Regions from separate parts of the Rahnella contaminans genome, predicted to be linked through region 2. Evidence: predicted binding sites of a transcription regulator. Region 2 holds the regulator's gene; the other holds the start of a gene.

Region 1 (16,082 bases), on a different contig from region 2:
GCCCAGCGTAATCAGCGAGAAGGTGAGATTGCGCCGCGCGAGTTGCTGCACTTTGAAAAATGGCAGCGGATGAAACCACTCGTTGACCATAAACAGCGTCAGGGTCGTCAGCCCCAGCAACAACATCCGGCAGATGAACGGCGAATCCAGCCAGCCCAGCCGCGTGCCCTGTTCCAGCACCACCACCAGCGAGGTGATAGCCGGTAAACCGAGCAGCAGCCCCACGCCGTTGAACTGCGCAAAACGTTCAAGCCGCAGCGGGTCTTGCGGAATGCCCCAGTGCACGGCGGCAATCGCCAGCAGACAAAGTGGAATGATTTGCCAGAACACCATTTGCCAGCCGGTGTATTCCGTCCATAACGCCGCCAGCGGGATGCCGAGATTCGGCCCGAACGTGGCTGTCAGCGCATACGCGCCCAGACCATAAAGCTTGATCCCCGGCGGTAAAAACCGCAGCGCGGCGCTCATCAGCATCGGCGGCAGGCAGCCGCCAAACAGCCCCTGCACCGTCCGCAGGACATAAAGCACGGGCAGATTGGGCGCAAACGGGCAAAGCACGCCCGCCACCATGAAAGCGGCGGTGACGCCGAGGGTGAAACGCCGCAATGACAGCGTGGCCGAAAACCAGGGCGCAAACGCCATGGCCGCCACCTGCGCCGCTTCATACAACGTGGTGAGCCAGCTCCCTTCGTCATAGCTGATAGACAGCACGCCGCGCACGTCGGTCATCGCAATATCGGTGACGTGTTCGTTTAATCCGGCCACCAGCGAGGCCAGCAAAATGCCCGTCAGCCCCGTCATGATGCGCAGGTCAAACGTCGCCGCTGGCGGCATAGCTTTAGGTTGCGCAAGTGTTTGCATTACTTATCCCTTCCAGATGATCAGGGGCTCAGTCTAGAAAGTTGGCGCAGCGGGAGGAATTGCGATGTTTGCAGCCGAGGCGTGCGTCTGGCGCACGTGACAGGTGCATACAGAGGCATTTATTTACCAGGGCGGGTTACCCAAGATAGGGTCTTTATCATTCACAGAAAGGATACGCGATGTTCACCAATATTCTCGTGGCGCTCGACGGGTCGCCGCAATCGCTGGCGGTCATTGAACTGGGCCGGAAAATCAGTGCCGGAAAACCGGCCAATCTGCATATTTTATGCGTGGTTGACGGGGCGTATTTGCTGCCCGGCGTACATCATTTCTTAGCGGAAAACCCCGCAAATAACGAAGCCAGCGACGGGCTGGTTTACCCCCCGGCGAATCACGAATATCACGAGGCGCGGCGCATCGTGAGCCACGCCGTGACGGAACTGACGGCAGACAACCGCCACGTCAGCGGGCTGATTGTCGGCGGGGAACCAACGGAGGTGATTATCCGGGAAGCGGCCAGACTGAAGGTGGACTTAATCGTGATGGGACACCGGCATTTATCCTCGCTGCAACGCTGGGTCGAACACTCCATCGTGAAAGAAGTGATCGACCTCGCAGCCTGTCCGGTGCTGGTGGAAAATCAGGAAACGGAGCCGTCGTGCTGACACGGATCACGCGCTAGCGGAATGGATACATAAATCATGAATGGTGCGCCGCAGCCACTGATGGGCGGGATCATTCTGGAACCGCGGATGCCAGGCCTGAACGATAGGAATGGCATCCAGCTCCACCGGCAGCGGGAAGGCGCGCGTTCTGATCCCCATCGTTTTTACCGCCTGCACGACATGTTCCGGCAACGATAAAATCAGATCGGAATTCCCCAGCGAAAACACGCCGGAATGGAACGTCGGCACCACCAGCGAAATGTGGCGCACGAGGCCCAGTTCTGCGAGCCGCTTATCGATAGGCCCGCGCGCGCGTCCACGCCGGGATACGCTGATCTGCTCATAACGGGTGAATGATTCCGGGGTGATTTCATGGTCGAAAATCGGATGATCTTCACGCGCCAGCCCCATAAAATGCGTGGAAAACAGTGATTGTACGTGAATATCATCCCCCAGCGGACGCATCGCGCTGATGTAAAGATCGACCTTGCCGTCGCGCAGACTGTCTTCGTCGCTACCATTTTCCGGGGTAAAGCGTAAACCGACGTTATGCGCCTCCTGCCGTAAACGGCTGAGCAGGATCCCGCCAAACGCGCTGATAAAAACGTCGTTGGCGTGCAGCGTAAACGTGCGTTCCAGCTGCGATAAATCCACAACCGACTGCGGCTGCAACAGCCGGACGGCCTCGCCCATTATCTGATGTACTTCTTCCCTGAGGGCCAGCGCCCGCGGGGTTGGCACCATTTTTCGCCCGGCCTTGACCAGGATCGGATCGCCAAGCTGATGACGGATACGGGTCAGCGTCCGGCTCATCGCGGGCGCGCTTAAATTCATTCTGCGCGCCGCACCAATCACCGAGCCTTCGTCCAGCAGGGCATCAAGAGCAATAATCAGATTTAAATCAGGGGTTTTCATCATCATTCATATTGGAAACAAGCCGTTACATAACATAGCCAGAAAGGCGCTGGCCGCAAAGTGAAAAACGTAAAAGCATTATAAAGACGCCGTGCGGCCTGATAACTGACTTTCAATCACCCGAGCCGTGCGTGGCACGCAATTGCCATTAACCTCAGGAGGAGATGAAAATCTCCGGGTGCCGTCAGGCAGCGTTAGCCGGAAGCCCCGGATCTTACTTTTAGTCTTTGCCCTTGCCGAAATACGTTCCGCTGTACGGAACGGGCAGGTAATCGTGAAAGAGTTGTCGGAGGGTTTGCTCAGGTTCGATATCGGCGAAAAGATCCGGATACAGCGTTTTCGCCATAAACTCGGTGGCCGCAACGTGCCACGGGCTGAGGTAAAAGTTCTGCCATATCACCGCCGTGTGGCCGTTATGCAGGGCTTTCAGCATGCGCAATCCGTTCTGCTGCGCGGTTAATTGCGCCAGACTTTGCTGTACCATTTCGGGGGAAATGGCCGGACCGAGTTTCAGATCGTCTTTGTCGTTAACGTCGCCCGCACCGGTCGCGATGTAAAATTCCGGCTGCGCCATGATCACGTATTCTTCATTCAGACGACCAAATACTCCGCCGACGGTTTTACTGGCAATGTTGTCGCCACCGGCAAACGTCAGCAATTCGCCGAGACTGCCTTTCACCGCTGTCACACAGCATTCATTGCGGCGCCCCAGATGCAGCTGGAGCAACACCGTGGGTTTGGGGCCCTGGTAGGCTGCCAGCCGGTCGTGTATCACCTGCATATGCGAGCGATAAAACTGCGTGAACGCCTTCGCGCGTTCAGTCTGGTTAAACACTTCACCGAGAATCTCCACGCTGCGGGCGGTATTTTTCAGCAGATGGACACGCAGATCGATTCTCACCACCGGAATGTGCGCCGCTTTCAGCATCCGGAGCAGCCGTAAATCCGCATCGTCGTAGCGCGCCAGGCTCGGCAAAATCACCACGTCAGGTTTCAGCGCCAGCACTTTCTCGGGGTTCATTTCATCAGGCCCGCCGCCGCCCAGCACCGGAATTTTCAGCATCTGCGGGAATTTTTGCGTAAATATCGTCCAGGTCTGGCTGTCGTACCGCTTTAAATCCAGCGGCCAGCCGACAATGCGTTTCACCGGGTCGCCGGTTTCGAGCATTGCCAGCGTATACAACATCCGGCTTTCGCCCAGCACAATACGCTGCGGATTATCGGGGATTTCAACCTGATTCCCGTCGATATCCGTTACCGTTCGCGCCTGCACCGCCACGCTCATCACCGCACTCAGCAGCACCAGCGCGATAAGCGCCGGTCTGAAAAATACCGGCACGCGCAGCGCGCCTTTTTGATTATCACGATCAGAATTCAACACTGGCCTGTACCATCAGATTACGGGTTTCGCCTTCACGCACGCGCAGATTACCGCCGCTGGAGGTGTAATAGTGTTTGTTAAACAGGTTGTTGAGGTTAAGTTTCAACTGCGTTTTCTCGCCGAACAGCGGGTTGTTCCACGCGATAAAACTGTCGGCCACCACATAGTCCGGCATCGTGAAACTGTTCTCCGGATCGCCTGCCCGCGTGCCGACATAACGCGCCCCGCCGCCCACGCGGAAATCACCCGGAATGCCGCTGAACGTCAGATTATGGCTCAGATACAACGCGCCGGAATGGCGTGGCGCATTTTGCAGGCGGTTGCCGTTATTGGCGGAGTTCACGCCGTCATTCACAATTTCGGCATTGTCATAACTGTAATTGGCGCTCACATCCCAGTCCGGCAGCACTTCGCCATTCAGTTCAAATTCAGCGCCGGTGGAACGCGCTTTATCAATCGCCCGCGTTGTGCCGTTAATGCTGAGCGACATGTCGCGTTCGTCAATCCGGTACAGTGCCACGCTGGCAAACAGGCGCGGGGAAATCTGCCATTTGCTGCCCACTTCCCAGTTGGTGCCCTGCTCCGGTTTACCGACATTGCCGTCATCATCCACGTCGGTTGACGGCGTAAAGGATTTGCTGACACTGCTGTAAAGCGAAACATCTGGCGTCAGTTTGTAGATAAGCCCGGCCTGCGGCAGGAATTTGTTGCCTTCACTGTCGAGCGTCTGAACCACCGGATCAAAGCCTTTCGACGCGCGCTGTTCGTAATGCTGATAACGCCCGCCGACCACGGCAATCCAGTCCGACGTCAGCGAAATGCTGTCTTTGGCATAGACCGAACGGCTGTGAATACGGTTCAGGTTATTGCCGTTGGCGGTGTTTTCCGTGGTGCTGTCAGTGACCGGCGAGAGGATGTCGTATTGCGGATCAAAGTAATTGAAGCTGCTGTTCGCCTTGCCCTGATACTGGTGTGCGCGATAGGTCTGATTCATCTCATAATCCGTGCCCAGCACGATATCGTGATTCATCCCCAGAATATCCTGAGAGCCCAGCAAGTCCCACGAAACGTATTTGGTTTTGTGGTTAAAGCCGCGGTTGGCGTCGGCGCGCCGCGTCACTGCGCCGGTGGTCGTGTTGACCGCCGTCACCCTGACTTCATCATTGTTGTAGCGGCGCTGGTTCCAGCCGAGCGTCAGGCGGGTGCTCCAGTCATCGCTGAACTGCCAGTCATAATGGGCGTTCAGCGTTTTATTATGGCCCCAGGCGCGGTTTGCTTTGTCGTCCAGACGGTCTTTATAGTTGATATCAATCGGTTTGCCGTTGATAAATGCCGTGCCGCGATCGTAAGGAATGTCGTAGCGGTAATCGGAATAGCTGATCAGGAAGCTGGATTTTTCGCCATACCATTGCAACGACGGCGCAACCAGCGTGTGTTTATCGCTGCCAAAATTGCGCCAGTAATCCTGATTTTGTTTTTCCGCAATCAGGCGGAATGCAAAACCGTTGCCGAGCGGGCCGGTGACGTCAATCGTGCCCGCGCCGCCACCTTCGCTGGAGGAACGCCCGCTGATTTTGGTGTGCCAGTCGTATTGCGGCTTTTTGCTGACGACGTTGATCACGCCGCCCGGATTCTGAATACCGTACAGCAGCGATGCCGAGCCTTTCAGCACTTCGACGCGCTCGGTGGTAGCATCAAAATTCAGCCCCTGACTGCTGCGCACGCCGTCGCGGTAAATCGAACCGTCGGAGTTCGAACCAAATCCGCGGCGGACAAACCCGTCCTCAGTGCCCGCCAGCGTATTGCCTTCGGTGACGCCGCTGACAAAACGCATCGCGTCCGACAAACTGGAAGCCTGATAATCCTCCAATTGTTGCTGCGTCACTACGCTGACCGACTGCGCTTCATTGAGCCGCGAAGTCGGCGTTTTGCTGGCCACGGAAGTCTCGCTGGCGCTGTAACCCTGCCCGTCTGTTTCCTGTCCGGACACCGTGAGCGTATTGCTGTCCCACGCAGAATAACTGATCCCCGGTGTCAGCAACGCAACACCATAAATAGCGGCCATAATTGCCGGATGGCAATTCCGTTTAAAAGAAATTGTCCTGTTATTATTCATTTCATTACGCCTGATGTTTATTATTTTATTATTTCCGTAAATTCATTCCGGATATTTTAAGAAACCACCCGATTTCGCAGGGAACTATTCCCGCAACTTCCCCATGGGTTATTTCCTGCACGTTCATCGGGTCAAAAAAAACCGCTGTAATGCAATTGATAATCATTCCAACATGTGAAAACGTAGTAGTAAATGAACAATTTTATTTCTCTACTACATTAATCGTTAAAAAAACTCACACAGTTACCGGGTTGAAAATAAAATATAACGAACTGATTTAAAATAATTAAACTTCAAAAAACACCTTCCACAACCTGAACCCTTTCGCCCTGAATCTTGTGAATTGAACCGTTTTCATAGCGGACAAATCACTACATTTGATAAGATAAAATTCCTCTCAGAAGCACTGACGCTTACCCATACACTTTTAAAGCAAAGGGATCGGGTTCATTCCATGGCCGCCACTCCGTTAAAAAAACGTATTGATGTATTTGGTGAACGTTATCGTGCGCGGGCACCCGCACTTTCACCACGCTTACAGGCCGTGGTGAGATATATCTATGACAATCGTGAGACTGTTCTGGAATCCACAGCATTAGAAATTGCTGCCGCAACGGAAACCTCGGATGCCACCGTGATCCGCGCAATTCAGGCATTAGGGTTTGCCGGTTTGCGTGATATGAAAAAAACGCTGGAAGCGTGGCTCGGCACGGCGATTAATTCAGAAGAAAAGATGATCACGACGGTCAGCGAGCTGGCCTGCGATATTAATTCCGGTATCGATTTCGTTCTCGATGGCCATAAACGTGCGTGCGATACGCTTTCGGAACCCGGCAACCGGCAGGCGATGTCTGAAGCCGTCGCGTTGCTGATTGGCGCGCGTCAGGTGGGGCTTTTTGGCATTAATGCCTCGGGAATTCTGGCGGATTACAGCGCGCGGCTTTTCAACCGCATTGGCATTCCGGCCGTTTCGCTTAACCGTTCCGGCGTCGCGCTGGCGGAACAGCTGATCAGCCTGCAACGTGGCGATGTGCTGATTATGATGGCGCAAAAAAACGCGCACAAAGAAGGAACGACCACGGTTCGCGAGGCAAAACGTCTGGGGATCCCGATCATTTTGCTGACGCACGCCACGGAATCTTTCTTCGCCAAAGAAGCGACTCTCGTGATCAACGTGCCACGCGGCGGCGAAAATGGCCGGATGCCGCTGCATGGCACCGTGCTGGTTTGTCTGGAAATGCTGATATTATCGGTCGCATCCGCCACATCCTCCCGCACGGTCAAAACCATGACCCGCATTCAGGATTTATACCGGACACTGAAACCGTCAAACAAGAAGTGAGGCGTTATGATCGGCGTTTTTGGCCATCTCAACCCGGACAGTGACACTATTTGCAGCGCGCTGGTCACCGCCGCCTGGCTTAACGAGTAGAAAGGCCTTCACCACGGTGAAGGCCTTGTGTTTCGGACGATAGCAGCAACGGCAAATCAGGTACGGATTTGCGCCCACCACAGCCGCGCTTTCATTCCCCGGTAAGAAGTCCAGCCGGTCGTTGTGGCAATCACCTGCCCTTTATCAATGACAACGAACGTCGGGGTGACGCCAATATCCCACTGTGCCGACAAATCGCCGCGGGCATCGTTAATCACCGGCATGTGAATGCCCTTCCCGTGCAGATAACGCTCCAGCGTGGCGTTATCCCCTGAACGTAATGCCACGGTCAGGACGTTCTCCCCTTCTTCTGCCAGCCGGGAAACAGAAGGTGTGGTCATTTTGCACACGCCGCACCACGTTGCCCAGAAATAAACCAGCAGCGGGCGCTTCTGACTTTGTTGGCTGAGCGTCACGGACTGATTGCTGAGGGTCTGCAACGGCTGGCTGCCAAAACTGGCCGGTGCCTGCGGCGCGCGCAGAAAATCCATTCCCAGCATCACGACCAAAATCAGCACGACGAAAATCGCCCCTTCGCGCACCCCGCGTTTAAGCCTGATCATGTTTTGCCTTCGCCAGTTGTTCCTTCACGACTTTCTGCAAATCCTCCCGGGAGATGGCACCCGCAATCAGCTGATCGCCAATGATCGTCGCAGGCGTTCCCTGAATGCCCAATACCTCGGCGATTTCCACATTGGTTTTCAGTTCAAGATAACTGGCGGGCGTCACGCGGATGGGTTCCAGTCCGGCATATTTCACCGCCTCGAGCGCACTGGCTTCATCATGCTGCCCTTTTTTAGACATCAGCCGCTGGTGTACCACCAGAAACTTTTCCGGATGCTGCTCCCAGACCGTCATCGCCGCACGACCGGCAATAATGGAGCTCGCGCCGCGAAAAGGCAGCAGTTTAATCACCACTTTGATATCTGGATTTTCTTTCGCGACTTTTTCCAGCATCGGATCAAACTGCTTGCAGTAAGGACAGTTGTAATCGGTGAAGGACACAATGGTCAGCCGGGGGTTTTTCGCGCCAAACCACGGCGAGGCCGGGTTGTTAAACAGCGTATCTTCCGGCGTCATCGCCAGAACCACCGGAGAAATCACCATCATCATAATCAGCATTAACGTTTTCATTATCGGGCTCCACGGGCATCTTCCAGCCCCTGTAATACGGCGTCACGGGTAAGCAACGGCGATAAGATTTCACCGGCAGGATTGTGCGGACCATAAATTTGATTAAACGGCACGGCGACGCTGCCGCGTTTTTGCAGGAAGTCATTGATCGGTTTTGACGGCAACGTCCAGTCACCGCGCAGGGCCACAACGTCGTTTTCCGTCAGGGCTTTCTGCACATCTTCGCGCATCAGTACGTTGTATTTGTTGGCTTTACAGGTCACACACCAGTCGGCGGTGACATCCACAAAGACCACTTTATTTGCCGCCAGCGCGGTCTGAATCGCCTCTTCGGACAAGGGTTGCCAGGCAATATCATCGCGCAGTGGCTTCCCGCCTGTGCCTGAAAAGTGCGAGGCCATGACGATCACGGCACCGGCCAGAAGCGCGCCCGCCCCCGCAGTTAACGCCGAATTACGCAAGCCATAGCGGCGCAGGGAGAAGGCGAACAGCATCACCAGCAAGACACCCGCCAGCACGGCGACCGTCAGCGCAGAGAAATGGTTTTGCATCAGACTGAGCAACCAGAGACAGGCCGACAGCATCAGCGCGCCGAGGAAAAGCCGCAGCCTTAGCATCCAGCGCCCCGGCCGCGGCAGACACATCGCCAGCCCCGGCCACAGGGCAATCATCAGCCACGGCAGACTCATGCCGATGCCCAGCATCAGGAACAGCCCCCACAGAACCGGCAGCGGTGCGGCCAGCGCGAATGCCACCGCCGTGCCGAGAAACGGCGCGGAACAGGGCGTCGCCAGCAGCGTGGCAAAAGCGCCTTCAGCGAAGTGTCCGCTGAGACCGGAACGCTGATGCGTCGCCAGACGGGTGGTCATCTTTGAGGGCAGATTAATTTCAAACAACCCCAGCAGATTGGCGGTAAATACGGCCGTGACCAGCACCATCAGCCCGATAAACCACGGACTCTGAAACTGAATGCCCCAGCCCAGCGTCTGATGGGTGTAACGGAGCAGCGTCATCAGCAACGCCAGCGCCAGAAACGAGGTGATAATCCCGCCCGATGACGCCAGAAACTGCACGCGAATGCTTTTCCGGTTGCGCTGTTCCACCTGCAAAATACTGCCGAGTTTCATGCCCAGCACCGGCAGAACGCAGGGCATAAGATTGAGAATGAAACCACCGGCCAGTGCCATCAGCGCCACCTGCCAGAGTGCGATAACGCCCGGCGCGCCGGCAGAAAGCGGGCTCACTTTCAGGTAATTTTGCTGCGCCAGACCATTGTCACTCAACACGATACTCAGCGTTTTGCCCGTGATATCCGCCGCCTTATCGCCCCATTCGTCGGTCACGGGCAGCGTGAACCGCGCCAGTTGCCCGTCCACTTTCACCACCGGCTTGCCCAGCGAACTGCCTTCCAGCGTGTCGGTAAACACTTGCGGATTTTGCCAGCCCTGCCCGCGGTGAGCGATGATCTGCAATACGCCGGGGCGATATCCCGCCGTCACGCTGTCTGTCAGCCCTTCAGCTATCGGCACTTTACCCATTGCCGCGGCGAACTCGCGTGCGAATTCTGCGCTGTCCGTACTGGAACTGAGATCCAGACTGAAAGGATAGTCGGTGAGAATGCACACGTTGCTGCACACCGGCAGTGTCAGCGTTCCGGCAATTGTGCCCGGCACTTCACCGCTGAGGATGACGGGCAGCGTGACTTCATCGTGATAGCCCTGGGTGGTGATGCCCGCGACATCAAAACGTGCGGGCGTCGGCCAGTACCCTGTAGCCTGTTGCGCCGTGACCGGTTTTTGCCATTCGACAGACGGTGAAATGCCGCCTTCCCCCGGCGAACGCCAGTAGGTTTTCCAGCCTTTTTCGAGGCTGACAGAAATCAGCAACCGGGTTTCTTCTTCAGAAGAATCGGCAGACTGCGCCTGTAAGCGCACTTTCGCGTGGGTATTTTGCGGGCTTTGCAGCCAGCCGGTGTCGGCAGCATATCCGGTATGCAGCCAGAGCATCAGTAAGCAGCCAGCGGCCACCCTGAATAAATTTCGCATCGATTTTCTCCAAAAATAAAAAAGTCACATCCTGATGAAAAACAGGCGTGTTTTATTCCCGGAGTTTTTATTCCCGAAATACACAGAGCCGCAAATGCACCCGCAGGCGCGGCACGGGGACGGCCTCCGGCACAAGCAGGCGGATCGCCGCCAGATTGCCGCGTGACAAAAAGGCCAGCAACAGGCTCAGCGCCAGAAACGCAAATTCTAAGAGGAGAGGAGGAACAGAAAGCAGCGATTTGCTGCTGAGCTCGCAGGGAGCGGGAATTTTAGCGATTTCAGAAGTCGTGGATGACGCCTGCGCCGTCGCCGTTTCCTGATGCACGATTGCGGACAGCGCATTCAGCCCGGCGATGCGCTGCGTCATACACGTCAGTATGACCAGACAGGCCAGGCAAAAATAGAGCAGTGCTGAACGCCGTTGTTTATTCACATTTCCCTCGCAAGCAGGCCGCCATTCTAACGGCCACTCAAACATTCACAAGATGTATGAATCATGAATTACAAGAATTTACGCTCAATAATCTGCGCTGCGTGACTCGTTTAGCCGTCAGGCACGTGCCACCGGGACATCGCTCAGACGGGTAGTCCATGCAGGGGATAACATCTCGCGCTTCATCTGCCAGTCCCGCGAGATCCCCTGCCCGGCGAACCACAGCGTCCCTTTTCCTTTATCATTGATTTTATCGAAGAGCGTCATTAGCGCATCGCTGTTGGCACGCGGCGCGCGCTCATCAAATAAGTGCAACTGGGACACGCCCTGACTGAAAAAATCCCCCAGCATTACGCCCGCTTTCTGATACCGGTGCCCTTCTTTCCAGATATCATCCAGACACTTTGTTGCAGCGAAGATAATGTCGCGGGTGTCCTGAGTGGGCGTAATCAGCCGGGTACTCGCCAGATTTCCATAGTAAATCTCCCCTTCCGCGAACGGGCTGGTTTTGACAAAGACGGAAATCTGCCGGCAAAACTGATGCTCTGCGCGCAGCTTTTCAGAAGCCCGCGTGGCGTAATAACAGATGGCTTCACGCATTTCCTGATACGCCGTCACCCGCGTGCCGAAAGACCGCGAGCAAACAATTTCCTGTTTGGCGGGCGCAAATTCGTCAAAGCCTAAACAAGGTTCGCCGCGCAGCTCGCGCACGGTGCGTTCCATCACTACATTAAAATTCTTCCGGATAAACCACAGGTCGCATTCGGCAAGCTGGAGCGCCGTTTTAATCCCGGCGTCATTCAGTTTTTTCGATATCCGCCGCCCCACGCCCCAGACCTCTTCGACCGGTACATACGACATCAGCTTTTTCTGACGAACCGGATCAGAGAGATCGATAACGCCCTGACTTTTTGTCCATTTTTTTGCCGCGAAATTGGCGAGTTTTGCCAGCGTTTTCGTCGGCGCAATGCCGACGCCAAGGGTCAGCCGCGTATGTTGTTTCACCGTGTCCCTGATTTCCTTGCCGAAGCTTTCTAAATCGAGATCCCCCGGCAACCGGCTGAGATCGAGAAAGGCCTCATCGATGCTATAGATTTCGATTTTCGGACATAACGCGCCCAGCGTCTCCATCACCCTGTGGCTCATATCGCCGTAAAGTTCATAATTGCTGCTGAAAACCACCACGTTATGTTGCTGAAAAAGTGCCCTTTGTTTGAAGTACGGCGCGCCCATTTTGATTTTGAGCTTCTTCGCTTCCGCCGAAAGCGCAATCACGCAGCCATCATTATTGGACAACACCACGACCGGTTTGCCTTGCAGGTCAGGGCGCCAGGCGACTTCACAACTGGCGTAGAACGAGTTCACATCAGCGAGTGCGTACATTGCGATGCATCGTGCTGATAACGGTGGTGACAACGCCGACAATCTCGACTTGCCGGTCTTCATTCAGCGGAATAGGCGCGTAGGACGGGTTTTCAGCCCGCAGATGAGGATACGGATGGAGCATCAGTCGTTTCACCGTAAATTCTCCGTCCAGACTGGCGACAACGATATCGTTGTGAGCCGGTTTCAGGCTGAAATCGACCAGCAACATTGAGCCATCGATGATCGCCGCGTCCCGCATGGAATCGCCGGAGACTTTAAGCACATAGGTAGAAGAAGGATGCGCAATCAGGTGCGCCACCAGATCGATACCCTTCTCCACATAGTCCGCCGCCGGGCTGGGGAAACCCGCTGCAATAGGGTTTAAATACAACGGGATATCCGTTTTTTGCTGCCGTGCGGCGATTTTGTAAAGCATCATGAGTGGAGTTCCTGCAAACATACTGTATTTATATACAGTATAGTTAATCAGGTGCTCAGATCAATGGCTGCCAGCACAGATCAGCAGGCCCCGCGCCGCCTGCGCGACTATCGTGTTGATCTCGCAGAGAAGAAATTTTGGCGATTTTAAATGCGTCAGATGGAATTTCCGCAAGCGGCCGCCCTCACCTTCTCCCGCTGCATAATCAGGCTCAGCGCAGCCGGAAGCAGCGTAAGCGTGACGAAAGTGGCGACAATTAACCCGCCGATAATCGCGTAAGCCATCGGCCCCCAAAATACCTGTTCGGCGATCGGCAGCATCCCCAGTATTGCCGCGCAGGCCGTCAGCAATATAGGTCTTGAACGGTGCCCGGCGGCGGTCTTGATGGCGTCATCACGGCCCATCCCGGCGATAACGTTATTATCCACTTCGCTGATCAGGATCACCGCGTTGCGGATAATCATTCCCGCCAGCGCGATAATCCCCAGCAGGGCGACAAAACCCATCGGCGTGCCGGTGGGCAACATCGCCAGCACAATGCCGATAAGGCCGAACGGAGCCATGAATAAGGCCAGTAGCATGCGCGAAAAACGCTGCAACTGGATCATCAGCAGGATCAGCATCACGCACAACGTGACCGGCAGCACGGCATACACCGAACCGTTGCCTTTATCTGACTCCGCCACTACGCCGCCCTCCTCGATTTTATATCCGGAAGGCATCGCCGCACGGATACGCGAAACCCGCGGCGCGAGCTGCTGCGATACGGTTTCAGCATGCAGCCCCGGCGCTAAATCCGTCTGAACGGTAATGAACGGCAGCCGCTGGCGACGCCACACAACCGGATCGTCAATCCCCCAGACCGGTGTCGCGACCTGACTTATCGGGATTTTTTGCCCCGTTGCGGTGGTGATCATCAGGCCCGACAGCGTGGTGATATCCTGACGCTCGCGGTTATTCGCCCGCAGAACAACATCAATCAGCCGGTTTTTATCCCGGACGGTGGTGACGACGCTGCCTGACCAGACGGTGTTAAGCAAAGCCGCAAGACTTTCCGAAGAAACGCCTGCCGCACGCGCTGCCGTCTGATTCACCCGCAGCGTTATTACCCGCTCGGGCTCTCCGGCGGTCAGATTCACTTCGCGCGTAACCGGAACCTCACCCAGCGTGGCAGCGAGATGTTGGGCGATCTGTCTGACCTGCGCATAGTCCGGGCCGCTGACGCGATATTTTACCGGCCACCCGACCGGCGGGCCGAGTTCCAGCGGGGAAACGCGCGTGGTGATGTCGCTGAAATCACGGGCTAAAATGGCCTCAAGCTGTGCGCGAAGCTTGTCACGGTCTTCCAGATTTTTGGCGACAATGACCAGCTGCGCCGTATTCTCGTTATCCAGTAACACATCCATCGGCAGATAAAAGCGCGCAGCCCCCGATCCGACATAATCCGAATAGTGATCGACATTCCGGTTACCTTGCAGCGCACGTTCCAGGCGTTCAGTTTGCCGCGCGGTTTCTGTCCAGGAAGCATTCGCGGGAAGCGTGAGACTCACCAGTAATTCCGGCCGGTCGGAGGCGGGGAAGAATTCCCCCTGCATAAACGTCGTCGCATACATCGCCATCGCCAGCAACAGACAGGCAATACTCAGCGTGCCCCACCGGTGAAGCAGCACATAATTCAGCAGACGCAGGTAGAAACGCATTAACCGGCCACGCTTTTCACCGTGCGATGCAAGCTTTGCGGGTAAAATCCACGTCCCGATCAGCGGCGAAAAAAGAATGGCGACCACCCAGGAACACAGCAACGCGATAAGCACCACGGCGAACAGGGAGTAACAATATTCACCGGCGCTTGAGGCCGCGAAGCCCACCGGAATAAAACCGGCAATCATCACCAGTGTGCCGGTAAGCATCGGGAATGCCGTCGTTTCAAAAGCGTAGGTGGCGGCGCGCCAGGCCGGATCTCCCGCCTCGATACGCGACACCATCGCTTCAACGGTGATCATCGCGTCATCCACCAGTAACCCGAGCGCAATGATCAGCGCGCCCAGAGAAATGCGCTGTAACCCGATTCCCGCCAGCATCATGCCGATGAACGTCATGGCCAGAACCACCGGAATGGCCGCCGCCACAACCAGCCCGGCGCGGGTGCCGAGTGAAACAAAAGAGACGGCTAATACAATGAAAACGGATTCAATCAGCACCCGGATAAAGCTGCTGACGGCCTGTGAAACCACCGCTGACTGATCGGCCACTTTGACCATTTCAATGCCGTGCGGGAGGCGCGTGCGGATGTCCGCCATCCGGTCATTGAGCGCTTTGCCAAAGGACAGCATATTTCCAGCGGAAGCCATAGAAATCGCCAGCCCGATAGCGGGTTGCCCGTTAACACGAAATTCTGGTGCAGGCGGCTCGGCATCCTGACGGCTTATCGTCGCGATATCCGTCAGCGGAATGTAGCGCCCGGCGATGTGCAGCGTCACCGCCTGCAAACTTTGCTCAGACGTCAGGGAGCCGCTTACGCGCAGGGCGATATTTTCACGATCGCTGCGCAAAACACCCGCAGGTTCGACCGCATTTTGCGCTTTCAGGGCGTCGGTGACCTGCTGCAAATCAATGCCCATCCCGGCGAGCTGCGCGGGCGAAAACGCAATCACAATGTTTTCTTCCTGAATGCCCAGCAGGCGGGTTTTGCCGATGTCCGGCAGCGACATCAGGCTGCGGCTGATATCTTCCACGCGGTCGCGCAGTTCACGCGGCGAGTAACCCTCAGCGGTAAACCCATAAATCGTGCCAAACGTATCATCGAACTCATCGTTGACCGACGGCCCCTGCACGCCTGCGGGCAGCGACGGGGCGATATCCTGCATTTTTTTACGCACCTGATACCAGATGCCTGCAACCTGTGCGGGCGGCGTATCATCACGCAAGTTAACGAAAATCACCGATTGCCCGGCGCGGGTCTCGCTCTCAACGAAATCAAGATACTGGATTTCCTGAAGTTTTTTCTCCAGCGTATCCGTGATCAGATTGACCGTATCCGCCACGCTGGCACCCGGCCAGCTTGCAGAGACTACCGCCGTTTTAATGGTAAACGCCGGATCTTCGTTGCGCGGCAGTTGCTCATAACTGAAGACACCGGCGGCCATGAGCAGAAGCATAAAAAAGGTGATCAGCGGCTGATGTGCCAGCGCCCAGGCGGAGAGATTGAACCGGTGTACGGGAGTGGACGGCTTCATTCGCTGCCTTCCCCCAGCGTCACTTTTTCGCCATTGCGCAGTTTACTCACACCGGCAATC
Region 2 (16,082 bases):
ATCGCCATGGCAGAATCACTGGCGGCCAGTCTGGGCGTAAAACCGACCTGGGTGCCGGTCACCTGGAAATCGCTGCCAGATGAAATGAACGCCGGGCATTGTGATATCGCGATGGGCGGTATTTCAGTCACGCTGAAACGCCAGCAAAAAGCATGGTTCGCCAATGTGCTGGATCAGGACGGGAAAATTCCGCTGGTGCGTTGCGAAGATGTGCGGAAATACCAGACCGTTGAGCAGCTGAATAAATCTTCCGTTCGCCTGATTGAACCGGCGGGTGGCACCAATGAAGCGTTTGTTCACAGCCATCTGCCAAAAGGCACGCTGACGCTGAGCGATAACGTGACGATTTTCCAGAAGCTGGTGGATAAGAAAGCAGACGTGATGATTACCGATGCGTCCGAAGCGTTGTATCAGCAGAAACGCTATCCGAAACTGTGTGCGGTGAACCCGAAAAAGCCGCTGCAATATGGCGAGAAAGCCTACATGCTGCCGCGTGATGATATTAGCTGGAAGATGTATGTCGACCAGTGGCTTCACCTGAGTAAAGCCACTGGCGAATATCAGCAAATTGTCAGCCAGTGGCTGGCGGTGAAGAAGTAAATGTCAGTCGCCAATATACTGGCGGCAAACCCTTTCGCTGAGCTGCGTGGCCAGTTCATACGCACTGATGCCGGTTGCCTGCGCAACGCGTTCAACCGGCAGAACTGGCCCCCAGAAGATGACTTCATCGCCGACTTTATCCGTCGCGTCCGGCCCTAAATCCACCGTGATCATGTCCATCGAAACGCGTCCGACCAGCGGCACGATGCGGCCATTGACCTGCACCGGCGTTCCGCTCGGCGCACTGCGCGGATAACCGTCGCCATACCCCATCGCCACCACGCCCAGACGGGTGTCGCGATCGCTGGTCCAGGTGCTGCCGTAACCGACCGGTTCACCGGCGAAATGCTCGCGCACCGCAATCAGGCTGGAGGTCAGCGTCATCGCCGGTTGCAGGCCAAAATCGCTGGCGTCTCCGGTTTCCAGCGGCGATACGCCGTAAAGGATAATCCCCGGACGCACCAGACTCATATGCGACTGCGGCCAGAGCAGGATCCCGCCGGAAGCGGCAATCGATTTTTGCCCCGGCTTGCCGTCGGCAAACGCATTAAAACAGGCCAGTTGCTTCGGCGTGGCATCGCTTTCCGGCTCATCGGCACGGCAGAAATGGCTCATCATATTGACAGGCTGAACAACATTTTTGCAGGCGCTGAGGCGCTGATAAAACGTCTCTGCCTGCGCCGGGCTCACGCCCAGACGGTGCATTCCGGTATCGAGTTTCAGCCAGACATTCAGCGGGCGCGCCAGTTGCGCGTTTTCCAGAGCGTCGAGCTGTTCGATGCTGTGAACAGCGGTATCGAGCTGATGTTCCACCAGCAGCGGCAATTCATCCGGTGAGAAGAAACCTTCGAGCAGGAGAATGGGTTTAACAATGCCGGATTTGCGCAGCGATAACGCCTCGCTGAGCCGGGACACGCCGTAATAATCGGCATCCTGCAAGCTGTGCACCGTTTCCAGTAGACCGTGCCCATAAGCGTTTGCTTTCACGACCGCAACGAGACGACTTTGTGGCGCCAGATGACGCACCCGTTGCAGATTGTGTCGCAGAGCGCGGCGATCAATGACAGCCGTAGCCGCTTTCATTTTGAGTCCTTTAATGTGAATTTTTTTGGGGTTTTAACAGGCTAAAGGGGCGAAGTTTGCATTCGGCCAGCGCGGAAAAACCAGAGTGTACACGCAAGTACATGAGCTGGTTTTGCCACAACAAGTGAGCACTGCCCGAAGGCAAAATGGCAAGCAAGATAGCCCCGCACAATTAGTCTTCGTCGTATTGCGGGCCGCCATAGTTATCAAACCGCGACCATTGCCCGTTAAACGTCAGGCGAACGGTGCCGATCGGGCCGTTACGTTGCTTACCGAGGATGATCTGCGCAATGCCTTTTTCTTCACTGTTATCGTGATAAACCTCGTCACGATAGATGAACATGATTAAGTCGGCGTCCTGCTCGATGGAGCCGGATTCACGCAAGTCGGAGTTGACCGGACGTTTGTCGGCGCGTTGCTCCAGACTTCGGTTCAGCTGCGACAGCGCCACCACCGGCACCTGCAATTCTTTCGCCAGTGCTTTGAGCGAGCGGGAGATTTCGGCGATTTCCAGCGTACGGTTATCGGACAGCGCCGGAACACGCATCAGCTGTAAGTAGTCGATCATGATCAGGCTCAGACCGCCGTGTTCGCGGAAAATACGGCGTGCGCGGGAACGGACTTCAGTTGGCGTCAGACCGGAGGAATCATCGATATACATGTTACGTTTTTCGAGCAAAATCCCCATGGTGCTGGAAATACGCGCCCAGTCTTCATCGTCGAGTTGGCCGGTACGGATTTTGGTCTGGTCGACGCGGGAAAGTGACGCCAGCATACGCATCATGATCTGGTCGCCGGGCATCTCCAGACTGAAGATTAAGACCGGTTTATCCTGCATCATTGCGGCGTTTTCGGCGAGGTTCATCGCAAACGTGGTTTTACCCATCGACGGACGCGCCGCCACAATAATCAGGTCAGATTTTTGCAGACCGGCGGTTTTCTTATCGAGATCCGCATAACCGGTCGATACGCCCGTCACGCCATCGTGCGGGCGCTGGAACAGTTCTTCGATACGCGAAACGGTACTTTCCAGAATGCGGTCGATGCTTTTCGGGCCTTCGTCTTTACTGGCGCGGCTTTCGGCAATCTGGAATACGCGGGACTCGGCTAAATCGAGCAGGTCTTCGCTGCTGCGACCTTGCGGATCATAACCGGCGTCGGCGATTTCGTTGGCGACTGAAATCATTTCACGCACAACGGCACGTTCGCGCACGATATCGGCATAAGCGCCGATGTTTGCCGCACTTGGTGTGTTTTTAGAGAGTTCTGCCAGATAAGCGAAACCACCGACCGAGTCTAAATCGCCTTTTTGTTCGAGCGATTCGGACAGCGTAATCAGGTCGATCGGTTTGCTCATTTCCAGCAAACGCTGCATTTCGGTGAAAATCAGGCGATGCGGACGGCTGAAGAAGTCATTGCTGACCACGCGCTCCGCGACGTTATCCCAGCGTTCGTTGTCCAGCATCAGCCCGCCCAGAACGGATTGCTCAGCCTCCAGCGAATGCGGCGGAAGCTTCAGGCCTTCCATCTGACGATCGCGGGTTTCGTTCTGTTGATTGGTCGGTTTTTTTGCTGCCATCTGTGGATTTGTTCCTGCTGTAAGCGCCTGTTTTATGAGCGTCGGACTTCCGAAAATCAGAAGCGCAACGTGCGCGTTAGTATAGGTTGTCATGTCTCATTTCAAAAGGGTATTAACCGGCTGTGCCTAAAATCTGGATTGTCCCGGCCATTTAGCCTAGGGTTGAAATCAGACTCCATCACGAGGGAAAAACATGGCAAAGCGCATCCAGTTTTCTGAAACAGGTACACCTGACGTTCTGCAATACGTTGATTATCAGCCACAAGAACCTAAGGCCGGTGAAGTTCAGGTTGAGAACAAAGCCATTGGTATTAACTACATCGATACCTATGTGCGCAGCGGTTTGTATCCACCAGCCAGTTTCCCGGCCGGTTTGGGTACCGAAGCGGCAGGCGTTGTCACCAAAATCGGCAGCGACGTGACCGGCATTAAACCGGGCGACCGCGTGGTGTATGCGCAGTCAGCGCTCGGCGCTTACAGCGAAATCCATAACGTACCGCAGGAGAAAATCGCCCTGCTGCCGGATGCCATCAGCTTTGAACAGGCGGCGGCGTCATTCCTGAAAGGGCTGACGGTTTACTATTTACTGCGCCAGACGTATGAAGTGCAGGCGGGCGAAACCATTTTGTTCCACGCTGCCGCAGGCGGTGTCGGGCTGATTGCCAGCCAGTGGGCAAAAGCGCTGGGCGTAAAACTGATCGGGACTGTCGGTTCTGATGAAAAAGCCGCTCGCGCCAAAGAAGCCGGTGCCTGGGCGACGATTAACTATCAGAAAGAAGATATCGCCACCCGCGTGGCCGAACTGACCAACGGCGAGAAAGTCGGCGTGGTTTATGATTCTGTCGGCAAAGACACCTTCGAAAAATCCCTGAACAGCCTGAAGCGCCGCGGTTTGCTGGTGAGCTTTGGGAATGCGTCCGGGCCGGTGAAAGGCGTGGATCTGGCGATCCTGAATCAGAAAGGTTCGCTGTTCGTCACGCGCCCTTCGCTTAATGGCTACGTAACCAATCGCGAAGAACTGGCCCAGGCCAGCGGCGAGCTGTTTTCGCTGATTGCCAGCGGCGCGATAAAAGTGGACGTCAGCGACGCGCAGAAATTCCCGCTCTCCGAAGCTAAACGCGCCCACGAAACGCTGGAAAGCCGCATCACGCAAGGCTCAAGCCTGCTGATCCCGGGCAAGTAACAGACGCAAAAAAGGCTTCCGGATGGAAGCCTTTTTTACTGCCTGATACAGACGACCTCTGTGTTCAGACGGGTACTGCTGTAGGGTACTGCCGGGTAAATCCGGAGGGCGGTGTCACTTGTGTGACTATTGTGTGCCTCACCGGACTTGATGAATTCAGTTTGCGGCCTGCTGACCACGTATGAATTCCATCCTAACAGTCACCCATGTTAAAAAATATGATTTATGCATTTCGACCGCACATTCTGATCCAGCTTGTGATCGCTAGCACATAAGTAAAAGTTATAGATGTAACGTTTACATTTTTTTGTGCTCAAAACGCCGCCATCAACCTTTTCTATTTCATGAAGTTATGAAAACGACTTATCTTCCGAATTTTTTATGGCAGGCGGCGACGGCGATATTTTGGTTCGTCAGGCCGGATAAATGTCCGGTATATCCAGACGGCAGCGACCGCTAAAATCAGCCACGGCAACATTTTAATAACAATCACAAAGAAGCCGCTCAACATCATCAGACCAAATGCCACGATCAGCGCCGCCACCATGCCCAGCAGGGAAATGCCGGTCAGCATCAGCATAAAGAAAAAACCAAGCACGAAGAGAATTTCCAGCATCGGGTGCTCCTTAATAAGCCAGTGTGCAGTAAGACGTAATGTCAAAACACGATGAAGCTATTACAAGAAGCGTGCCAGAGTGAGGGGATAAATAATTGATTGAATATTAAGGATAAAATAATCCGCAGGCACAAATGGCCTGCGAAAAGATAGTGAGTTTGACTAACAGATAGTGAATTTTATCACGCTGTTTTTATGCCTGCTCCGCTGCCATTGCCTGCTGCTGAGCAACCATCTGCAATGCCTGTTCAACCACGTCGATGCCGGCGCCCGCTTTATGCGCGTTTTCGCTGAGATGACGGCGGAACTGACGCGCACCCGGCACGCCCTGGAACAGACCCAGAATATGGCGGGTGATGTGGCCGAGATACGTGCCTTTGCTGAGCTCCGCTTCGATATACGGATACAGTGCGCGGATAATATCCGGCCCGGTTTTCAGCGGCGCGTCGGAACCAAAAAGCTCGCGATCCACATTCAGCAACATGCCGGGATTCTGATAAGCTTCGCGGCCCACCATCACGCCGTCCATATGTTGCAGATGCGTTTTGGCTTCTTCCAGCGTTTTGATGCCGCCGTTAATCGCCATCGTCAGATGAGAGAAATCACGCTTGAGCTGATAAACACGCGGGTAATCCAGCGGCGGGATTTCACGGTTTTCTTTCGGGCTCAGGCCGGAAAGCCAGGCTTTACGGGCATGAATGATAAAGGTATCGCAACCGCCGTTTTCAGACACCTGACGGATGAAATCGCAGAGGAATTCGTAGCTGTCCTGATCGTCAATCCCGATGCGGGTTTTGACGGTGACCGGAATCGACACCACATCGCGCATCGCTTTAATGCAGTCCGCCACCAGCGACGCCTGACCCATCAGGCAGGCACCGAACATACCGTTCTGCACACGATCCGACGGACAACCGACGTTCAGGTTGATCTCGTCATAGCCGCGTTCTTCTGCCAGCTTCGCGCAGTGCGCCAGATCGGCCGGATTGCTGCCGCCCAGCTGCAAAGACACCGGATGTTCTTCATTGCCAAAGCCCAGATAATCACCTTTGCCATGAATAATCGCGCCGGTAGTGACCATTTCGGTGTACAGCAATGTCTGGCCAGTCATCAGTCGGTGGAAATGGCGACAGTGTCGGTCGGTCCAGTCGAGCATAGGCGCAACGGAAAAACGCTGAGCGGAATATGGCTGGGTTGTGGACATGGCGTTTTGGGGCATTGCGTGTTGAGTTTCTGACATCGGCCTGACATTCGCTGAGGGTTCATGGCGCTCCCTCCGGCACGGCGGCCAGAGGGAAGTTAATCGCTGATTATACCACAGAACAAACATTCGGCATCTTGCCCGGTTTAGCGGCTTTGCGACACGGCCGCATCGTCGGTTTTTCGCTCTGCGGCGGTACGGCTCAGACGCTGCTCCAGCACTTCCAGCGTGACACCGCGCGTTTCCGGCACTTTGCATTGAATGAAAATCCAGCCCGCCATACAAATCACCGCGTAGATAAAGAAGCTGCCCGCCGCGCCCAGCGCCGCGTTCATCAGCGGAAAGGTATACGTCAGGAAGAAACAGGCAATCCAGAGCGCCAGCGTACCGACCGCCATAGCGTTGCCGCGCACACGGTTCGGGAAGATTTCAGACAACAATACCCAGGTTACCGGCGCGAGCGTCATGGCGTAAATCGCGATGGCCACCAGCACAAGCAGCAACACCGGTAATCCCATCACGCCAAAGGTGTAGGCCAGCCCGATCAGAATATAAATCACGGTCAGGCCCGCTGAACCGAGCTGCATCAGACGACGACGCCCGATTTTGTCCACCAGCGGCAACGCCAGCAGCGTGAAAATCAGGTTGATGAGGCCGGTGGCGACAATCGATTTCAGCGTGTCGTTGATATCAAATCCGGCAGAAGCAAAAATCTCCTGCGCATAGTTGAATATCACATTGATGCCGCACCACTGCTGGAAAACCGCCAGCACAATACCCATCAGCACAATCGGTCGGACGCGCGGTTCCCACAGCGCCGAGAACGGCACTTTCTGGCTTTCAGAACCGAGAGAACGGCGGATATCCGCCAGCGTTGAACGCGCATATCCGGCAGAACCGATGCGGCCCAAAACCTTTTCGGCCTGCGCATAACGGTTCGCTTTCGCCAGCCAGCGCGGGGATTCAGGCACCACAAACATCAGCACTAAAAAGACTGCCGCCGGAATGGCTTCCGCACCAAACATGTAGCGCCAGCCGGTTTGTCCGTTCCAGCTTTGCAAAATATCGGCCTGCGCGGCGGCAGATGCCACGGGTTCAGCAATCATCAGGTTAATCAGTTGTGCGGCCAGAACGCCGAGCACAATGGTCAGCTGATTGACGGCGACAAAGCGGCCGCGTTTTTCTGCCGGGCTGATTTCGGCGATGTAAACCGGTGCCAGCGCGGAGGCCAGACCGATACCGACACCGCCCGCAATACGCCAGAAAACAAAGGAGTCGAAATTGAATGCCAGTGCCGTGCCGATACCGGAAGCGGTAAATAAGACCGCAGCGATAATCAGCGGCAGGCGACGGCCAAACCGGTCAGAAAGCGAACCGGAAACCGCGGCGCCCAGCACGCAGCCCAGCAAGGCGGAGCTCATCGCCCAGCCGGACATCGCGGCGTCGGTGATGCCAAAATACGCCTCGTAAAAAGGCTTGGCTCCCCCGATCACCACCCAGTCATAACCAAACAGCAAGCCGCCGCAGGCAGCCACCAGGCAAATCATCCATACGTAGGGCATATTCAAAGCTTGTGAGTCAGACATAATCATTCCTCCTTCAGGCATGTTCGTCGCCGCACAGTGCAATACACTGCAGCGACATTTGCTGTGTCAGGTGAGCGCCCGGAGATAAAACCGTCAGCGAGCCACCGCCCGGCAAATGATGGTCATTTGCCGCATGGGTCATGGGTTCAATGCAGAAAAAATCGTGCTGATAGCCGGGGTCGAAACGGGTATCTGACATAAACAGGAAATACACCGGGCAGGCCGGTTGAGTGGTCAGCCGTAATTGCTGTCCGGCATCCGGCCAGACGATATCAGCCGAACCATTCCAGCCGGAAAATCCATTATTCACCCAGCGGCGCGGCAAGGGCTGGGATGTACAAAAATCCAGATCAGCGGGCAAATTTTGATGATGTTTCCCCGCCACACATTGCGCCTCTTCCTGCCAGTAACCCGAAGCGACAGCCTGCAAACGGGTGGACGCCGTCAGCGGGAAAAACGGATGCCAGCCCAGTCCGAAAGGCAGTGCATAATCGGCCAGATTGGTGACGGTCATCGTCACCTCCAGCCGGTCGCCGGCGAGCAAAAAACGCTGTTCGGCGCGATAACAATAGCTGTCGCTGTGATGCTCAAAAGCCAGGGTCATTGACTCCGCGCCCTGAAAAATACAGTCCCACTCCGCCAGCCAGCCATCGCCGTGCAGGTAATGCGCATCGGCGGTATTGGGCGACAAACAGTACGTTTTCCCTTCAAAGCTGAACGCATTCCCTTTCAGCCGGTTGCCGAACGGCACCAGCGGAAAACATGCAGACTGCGCCGCGGGTGTTTCGTCACTGAGCATGGCCGGGCGCAGCAGCGGAAAATCCCCGCCGGAGCGTCTTGCGCTAAGCTGTAAAATCGTGCCGCCCGAAGACGACACAGTCAGCGCAAGGTGGCGGTTTTCCAGAGAACAGAGCGGCATGATTTTCTCCGGTTAACAGTCAGGCAGTTGCGAGAAGAGATGCGCTTTCGCACAGGACGGATCCAGCGCAAAAATCTGTTGCAGCACATCATCGGAACCGTCGTCGTTCACCCCGCGTAGCGCCAGCGCTTTCACCAGCAAACAGTGGATGCGATGGTCTTTCTGACGGTCGCCGGTCAGCACCACCAAATCCGGCAATGACACAGCAAAGAAGTCGTCGGTGACCGGCTGTGTTTCCGCACTGGCGGCCCATTCCAGCATCTGCGTGAAGACCTGACGACTCCGGGCCGGATCGTTAAGTTTGCGCAGCGCCATTCCCTGATAGAACAGATAATCGACCGGCTGATCGTTGTAATAGCGCCGCTCGCCCATGCCTTTATCACCGGCCGCCGCGCGCTCAAACCACGCCTGCGCCTGCTTATGCTGCTGTAGTTTTTGCGCGCAGACGCCCAGCCAGAAACAGATGTCATTGTCGGTCTGCCCGACCAGCCGCCCTTCGCTGAGGTTATGCGGATATTCCAGCGCCGACAGCAGCAAAGCCTGCGCTGCAACTGCGTTTCCGGCATTCAGCGCTTCAAAGGCCAGCAGCTGTTTATTTATCAGATATTGTCCGGTGATCCGCCCTTCGCCACCTTCCCACGGATGGAACTGCCGGTCGGCCAGAAGCGCTTTCGCGGGCTGTAACTGACCGCTGAGGTTATACAGGCCGAGCAATTCGGCGGTCAGATCGTCACGTTGTGTCGCCACCGGCAGTAACTTCTCCAGCCGCGCGAGACGGATTTGCGGCGGGACACCGGCCAGCCGGTTCAGCAAATCAGATTCAAATAACAAACGCGCATCCTGCGGCTGTAACCGACAGGCTTCTTCAAGACAGCGGCGCGCTTCGGCGGCATCGTGCTGGTGGTTCCACGCATAAATTCCCAGCCCGCGCCATGCATCGGCGAAGTCTGGTTCAAGCGTCAGACAGCGCTGCCAGCAGGTCACGGCGGCAGAGGTATTGCCTTTGCTGTAATGGAAAGAGGCCAGAAGATGCAGGGCAAAGGCGTCATCGGGGAATGCACCCAGCAGGCGAACTTCCGCCAGCCATTGCGGGAAACGAACCCTGTCCGGGAAAACGCGCCGCGCCGCCTGACACAAGGCTTCGCGCCCTTCGTCCTCAAGGCTCGCACGTAAATACAGCGGCAGTGTTTCCTGACTGTCGAGCACACGCAGGGCTTCCCGCGCCAGCAAATCCTGCCCGCACTCCTTAAGTTGGATGGCGATATTCATGGCATTTTCACCACGACGCCCGGTAACACGGTGCAGCTCAGTCGCAGCGCCGGTGTCCGGCGCAAGGTGATAGCGTAAAAAATGCAGAAGGTAGTGAAGCGGATATTGCTGCAAATGTGTGTCGATAAACGGACGCGCATCCTGCCCGCTGAGGCACAGCAACAAAGCTTTCAGGCCAATCAGCCCGTAATGATTAGCCTGCGTCGCCAGCCCCTGCTCACAGAAATTCAGCGCCTGCGTGAACTGCTGGCGGCGGGTCGCAATCTGCGCCAGCCCGAAGTACCCGCCCGGTTTGGCGTTACCGCTCCATATAGCACGGTAATAACCGTCAAACGCGGCATCAAAATCGTCGGTTTGTGCCAGCGCACTGGCGCGGATCAGGCTCGCCAGGCCGCATTGCGGATTCTTATTCAGCCGGTGCGCACGGCTCAGTGCGGCATCCGCCAGAGTGACAGCCTGAGAAAAATTCGCCCGGTTGTATTCCAGCGTCGCCAGCGCCAGATTGCAGCGATAATTCAGCGGATCGAGCGCCACGCCGCGCCGGTAGTAGTTCTCTGCGCCCTGACTGGCGTGGTTATACTGCTCAAGATGCTGGCCGATAAACCAGGCTTCATCGGCAGAAGTAACCTCCGCCGCAGGCAACGGCGCGGTTGCCGGCGAGGGCAGCGGCATTTCTTCGGCCTGATGCTCCTGATAGGTCAGCAATTCAGCACCCTGTTTATCCAGCAAACGTAACCGCAGGCGCGCCGGAAATTCGCCGCGCAGCTCGCCCTGAATCACTTCGCCCGGTTGCAGGTTTATCGCGTCTTCGAACACAAGTTCGCTGTCCTTCTCACCGGCGATTTCCAGTCGTGCGGCCTGCAACGGACTGACGGCGTACACGCCCCACTTGAGTGTATCTCCGTGACGTTCAAGCTTAACTACTGCCTGCTCAGAAGCATTCTGCACCGTACCTAACCCGCTGTAAGGCAGGAAGTTTTGCACAAAACATTTCTCTTCATATGCATCCAGCCAGGTGAAGTCCGGCTGATTATCGGTGAAGACGCCGGTCATCAGTTCGATGTACGGCCCGTTGTTGTCAGTGAGATTTCTGTCCCACGCACGGCCAAAATCGCAGTTCCCCCACGTCCACTGTTTTTTGCCCGGCGAAACATGATGGTCGGCGATGTGCAGTAATCCGCCCTGCTGATCGTGGTCATACGCGCCGACAAAGTCGTAGTCAGATTTATCCGCCATGTATGAAGTCGGCACCGGGATGTTTTTGTAGCGCGAGATATCGGTGCCTGCCGAGTAATCCACTTTATAGTAAGTGCCGGTGGCTATCGGGAATGACGAGACGTCGCGTTTGCCGTGATCGAAAACCGCGGTGACGTCCGGCGGGAATACGCTCTGATGACCGTCGCCGCCGGTGACCGCGGGGTTCGCCCACCACAGGAAATGGCGCGGCGTTGGATTGCCGTTGTAAATTTTCGCGCTGATTTCCAGCAACGCTTTGTCCGGATACACCGTGAAACCGGTCATCACCTGCAAACCGCGCATCGGCTCAACCTCGCCCATCCAGACCGTTTTCGCGCCGTTTTCCTGCTCGGCAATCGTGAAGTCTATAGGCATAAAAGTGGTCGGGCGGTGATGTTGCGGCCAGTTAAATTCAATGCCGCCGGAAATCCACGGCCCGAGCAAGCCGACCAGTGCCGGTTTCACGACTTCGTTGTAATAGACAAAATCACGCTGTTTTACTTTGTCCCAGGCGCGATGTACACGCCCGCCAAGCTCGGGTAACAACATGATTTTGATATAATCATTTTCCAGATACAGCGCCTGATAGGTTTTCATGACTTTCTCACCGGTCAGCGTATCGGTCACGCCGTACGGATAGACCGCGCCGGACGAGCCCTGATACACCCGGTGCGCCAGAAACATCGGGTGCGTGTCCTGTTTCCCTGTTAACCAGGTCGGTAAATCCACCGCTTCCTGCCAGACTTTTACTGTTCCGCTCATGATTTGTCCTCAATACGTCATACCGAAATATCAATTTCGAGAGTCTACGCAACGTACAAAAGACGCGGATCCGCTACGGTCACGCAATTCAGTAAACGGGGTTTAGTAAATGCCGATGGAAGGATTGAACAATCTGCGGGTACGTCAGTTTAATAAGCAGGTGCTGATGACGTTGCTTTACCGGGAGAAAAATACCAGTAAATCAACGCTGTCGCGGCTTTCACATCTGTCGATCCCGGCTATCAGCAAGATCCTTGATGATCTGCAAAACGACGGACTGATCACCCATAATCCGGTGAATTTGCATTCCCGCGGGCTTGGCGGAGGAAGTTATCAGGTCGCCACGGATGACAGCACGATCTTGTGCATGAACATCACGCCTTATCGCATCGAGAGCATTCTGGTGAACCGGCTGATTTTGCCGCTGAGCGGCTACCAGCTGACGGATATTGCGGTCAAAACGCCGGAAGCGATGCTGGCGCAGATCGAAGCCTGTTTTCATCAGTATCGGAAGAAATTCCCCGGCCTTAAAATCCGGCTGGCACTGGCGATCCACGGGCAGGTGAATCCGACTACTGGCGTGTCTCAGCGCATGCCGCAGGCACCGTGGACCGGCGAAATCGAGATTAAATATTTGCTCGAAGAGAAGTTGCAAACCGAAATCCTGATGGATAACGACTGCATCATGCTGGCGCTGGCCGAGAAGTGGCAGCACGCGAACGACCAGCATGATTTTTGCGTGATCAACGTCGATTACGGCATCGGATCTTCTTTCGTGATCAATCAGCAGATTTATCGCGGCAGCCTTTTTGGCAGCGGGCAACTCGGGCACACGATTGTCGATCCGCAGGGCAGCCGCTGCGCCTGTGGTCGCTACGGTTGCCTGGAAACGCTGGCTTCGCTGTCGGCGCTGAAGAAAAAAGCCCGGCAGCTTATCGTGGCAGAGAATCCTTTGCAGCCACCACGCACACCGGGCACGCAGGAGCTGATTGACCGGTTTCATCAGGGCGACGCGGCACTTTGCGCGCAGGTGATGGAGGGTGCGCGGGCGCTGGGACTGAGCCTGTATAATTTCCTCAATATTTTGAACATTAACCGTATTTATCTGTACGGTCGCAGTTGCGGATTCGGCGACGTCTGGCTGAACGCCGTCCGCGCACAGAGCGGGCTGAACCCGTTTGACAGAACCGATCATGTCAAAACGCAGGCGACACACATTGCGCCCGGCACGCTAAGCCGCGAGCAGCAAATTATGGGTATTGGTTACCTGTATGTGGAAAAAGCGCTGGAAGGTATGGCGGGCTGAGCGGCGCATAATTCGTCGATCTGGCTGAAGCATGATAAAATTAAGAATGGCTGCATGATGTGGCCTATTTATCCCAATCTGCGCTCAGAGAATGTTGCTATGACCCTGAATAATCCGGAAAAATTACTTTCACAAGCTGAAGAACTTTGCCAGCAGCGCAATGTTCGTCTTACACCGCAGCGGCTGGAAGTTTTGCGACTGATGGCGCAACAACCCGGTGCGATCAGCGCCTATGACTTGCTGGATCTGCTGCGCGTCAGCGAACCACAGGCCAAACCGCCAACGGTTTACCGGGCGCTGGATTTTCTGCTGGAACAAGGGTTTATTCATCGGGTTGAATCGGCTAACAGCTATGTGCTTTGCCATCATTTCGAAGAGCCGAGCCACACTTCAGCGCTGTTTATCTGTGACCGCTGCGGGCTGGTCACGGAAAAAACCACAGACGGCATTGAAGAACGTCTGGCGAAACTGGCGCTTGAATCTGGTTTTGAGTTGCGTCATTCGGTCGTTGAAGCACATGGCTTATGTGCCGAATGCAAAGTTGTTGAAACCTGCGACAGCCACGATCATTGCGAACACGACCACAGTATTGTGGTAAAAAAACGCTGAGAAATCAGGTGTTTTTGATGGAATTTCAAAAGGCGTAAAGCGGAAGGGTTTTAACGCAGCTGAACGGATAATTTAAGGTGTAGAAGGAAGATGTTGAAGGTTGGGTACATCCTTGTACCCGTATCCTGAAAGTGTTCCGGGTAGGAGCAGCAATAACTCAGGATACGTCACTGATACGCGAGGGGGAGTCGCGTGTTACCAGTGATATTTGTTTTTCGATTCCCAATCCTTGAGCTCTTTCTCGGCCTGATCCTTCTGATAGCCATATCGCTCCTGAATCTTACCTACCAGCTGATCACGTTTACCTTCAACGACTGTCAGGTCGTCATCAGTCAGCTTACCCCACTGTTCTTTCACTTTCCCTTTGAACTGCTTCCAGTTACCGTCGGCTTGGTCCTTATTCATGATAAATATCTCCTGTTACCTTGGGTTGTGGAGCTGCACGTTTGCTGGCAGCCCGTCCTTAACACTTCAAAGCTTAGTAGAGAATGCGGATTCGTCTTCCCAAAACAGGGATAAAAACCACTATTAGGATTAATCCAAAGCAGGATATAACGTGGAATTGGAATCTGTCTGACTGAAAAAGGCCGGTAATTCAGAGCACAGAGAGTGCAAATCCGGTATTTGCTCTAAACAGGTAACACAGCGGATAACACGTGAGAAAAAGGATTTTATCGGGAAAGTTTATTAGCAGCTTCAAACAATATCGCCCCAAAACGGGGCGATGAGATACTGATATTTACAGGCGCGTCAGAGGCGGCCAATGCACCTGCAACGTAGAACTTAAGCGCAGATTAGATCCAGTCGCCGTTGCGGATAACGCCAACCGCCAGACCTTCAATGCTGAAATTCTGTTCACGCAAATCAACCACAATCGGCTGGAATTCGCTGTTTTCAGGCAACAGCTGAACAACACTGCCCTGTTTCTTCAGGCGTTTGACCGTGACTTCATCATCAATACGCGCAACGACAACCTGCCCGTTACGGACGTCCTGCGTTTTGTGTACTGCCAGCAGGTCACCATCCAGAATACCGATATCACGCATCGACATCCCGCTGACGCGCAGCAGGAAATCCGCACTCGGTTTAAACATGGCCGGATCGACCTGGTAATGTCCTTCGATGTGCTGCTGAGCCAGCAGCGGTTCACCGGCGGCAACGCGGCCAATCAGCGGTAAACCTTCTTCTTCTTCCATCAGCAGACGAATACCGCGCGAAGCACCGGAAACGATCTCGATAACGCCTTTACGCGCCAGCGCTTTCAGGTGTTCTTCCGCCGCGTTCGGGGAACGGAACCCCAGACGGGATGCAATCTCTGCGCGGGTCGGTGGCATACCGGTGGTGGAGATATGATCGCGAATAAGGTCGTAGACCTCTTGTTGTCTGGTCGTTAAAGCTTTCATTCCGCCCCCTGGTTGTTTATACAGTCTTGCTGTGAGTATATACAGCTAAACGGGCAATGAAAACCTAAGATTGAATAAAAACAGGGCATAACGATAATTCCTGGAATACAGGTTCCAGATCAGAACCATCGCGGCCAAAAGATGCTGACCCAGACAAAAATCGCCAATATGATGGTCAGAAGTACGGCGGCGGAGCCAATATCTTTCGCACGTCCAGACAGGACGTGAAACTCAGGCCCGATGCGGTCAATCGCGGATTCAATGGCGCTGTTAAGCAGTTCAGTCACACACACCAGCACGACGGAGCCAATCAGCAGGATACGTTCTATACTGCTGACATCCAGCCAGAAAGATAACAAAATTAGCGGGATAGCGACGCTGGCTTCCTGGCGAAAAGCCGCTTCATTTTGCCATGCGGCTTTCAATCCTTTCCAGGAATATCCGGCTGCTTTATAAATTCGGGTAAATCCGGTGACTTGGTTCGCCATTTCGGGTACTGATCCTTAGAGTGTTTGCAGCATTTTAGCTGTTATATGGTATCGCATCACCACAGATCTCATCTGAGCTTTCTGGTATCCTTGCGGCGAAATTGCTAACAAGAGGCTTCACGTTTTTATGTCAGGTTGGCGTAGACTTTATTACACATTATTGAATTTACCACTCTCATTGCTGGTAAAGAGCAAGGTCATACCTTCAGATCCGGTTACCGAGTTGCATTTAGACCCGACGC

Evidence for each region. The regulator LexA, encoded in region 2, represses DNA repair genes until DNA is damaged. The targets are predictions, from matches to a motif close to TNCTGTATGTACATACAGNA.
Region 1: umuD (translesion error-prone DNA polymerase V autoproteolytic subunit) is a predicted target of LexA. The motif match lies at 12,807-12,826, and genes of this name have one in related genera.

Annotation. Positions count from the first base shown of each region.
Region 1 is NZ_JAADJS010000003.1:357,701-373,782, reverse strand. It holds gene GW579_RS16400 (MFS transporter) at 1-861, opposite strand, end outside; gene GW579_RS16395 (universal stress protein) at 1,041-1,526, shown strand; gene GW579_RS16390 (LysR family transcriptional regulator) at 1,533-2,447, opposite strand; gene GW579_RS16385 (ABC transporter substrate-binding protein) at 2,662-3,726, opposite strand; gene GW579_RS16380 (TonB-dependent siderophore receptor) at 3,809-5,938, opposite strand; gene GW579_RS16375 (MurR/RpiR family transcriptional regulator) at 6,393-7,280, shown strand; gene GW579_RS16370 (protein disulfide oxidoreductase) at 7,427-7,933, opposite strand; gene GW579_RS16365 (DsbA family protein) at 7,920-8,504, opposite strand; gene GW579_RS16360 (protein-disulfide reductase DsbD family protein) at 8,504-10,549, opposite strand; gene GW579_RS16355 (copper resistance protein) at 10,617-10,982, opposite strand; gene umuC (translesion error-prone DNA polymerase V subunit UmuC) at 11,100-12,365, opposite strand; gene umuD (translesion error-prone DNA polymerase V autoproteolytic subunit) at 12,349-12,786, opposite strand; gene GW579_RS16340 (efflux RND transporter permease subunit) at 12,942-16,022, opposite strand; gene GW579_RS16335 (efflux RND transporter periplasmic adaptor subunit) at 16,019-16,082, opposite strand, start outside.
Region 2 is NZ_JAADJS010000005.1:32,823-48,904, reverse strand. It holds gene GW579_RS19430 (transporter substrate-binding domain-containing protein) at 1-600, shown strand, start outside; gene alr (alanine racemase) at 604-1,683, opposite strand; gene dnaB (replicative DNA helicase) at 1,856-3,262, opposite strand; gene GW579_RS19415 (quinone oxidoreductase) at 3,456-4,445, shown strand; gene pspG (envelope stress response protein PspG) at 4,825-5,061, opposite strand; gene dusA (tRNA dihydrouridine(20/20a) synthase DusA) at 5,255-6,301, opposite strand; gene GW579_RS19400 (sugar porter family MFS transporter) at 6,409-7,848, opposite strand; gene GW579_RS19395 (aldose 1-epimerase) at 7,862-8,767, opposite strand; gene GW579_RS19390 (DUF5107 domain-containing protein) at 8,780-12,034, opposite strand; gene GW579_RS19385 (ROK family transcriptional regulator) at 12,144-13,340, shown strand; gene zur (zinc uptake transcriptional repressor Zur) at 13,440-13,949, shown strand; gene GW579_RS19375 (CsbD family protein) at 14,145-14,354, opposite strand; gene lexA (transcriptional repressor LexA) at 14,744-15,352, opposite strand; gene GW579_RS19365 (diacylglycerol kinase) at 15,472-15,840, opposite strand; gene plsB (glycerol-3-phosphate 1-O-acyltransferase PlsB) at 15,968-16,082, shown strand, end outside.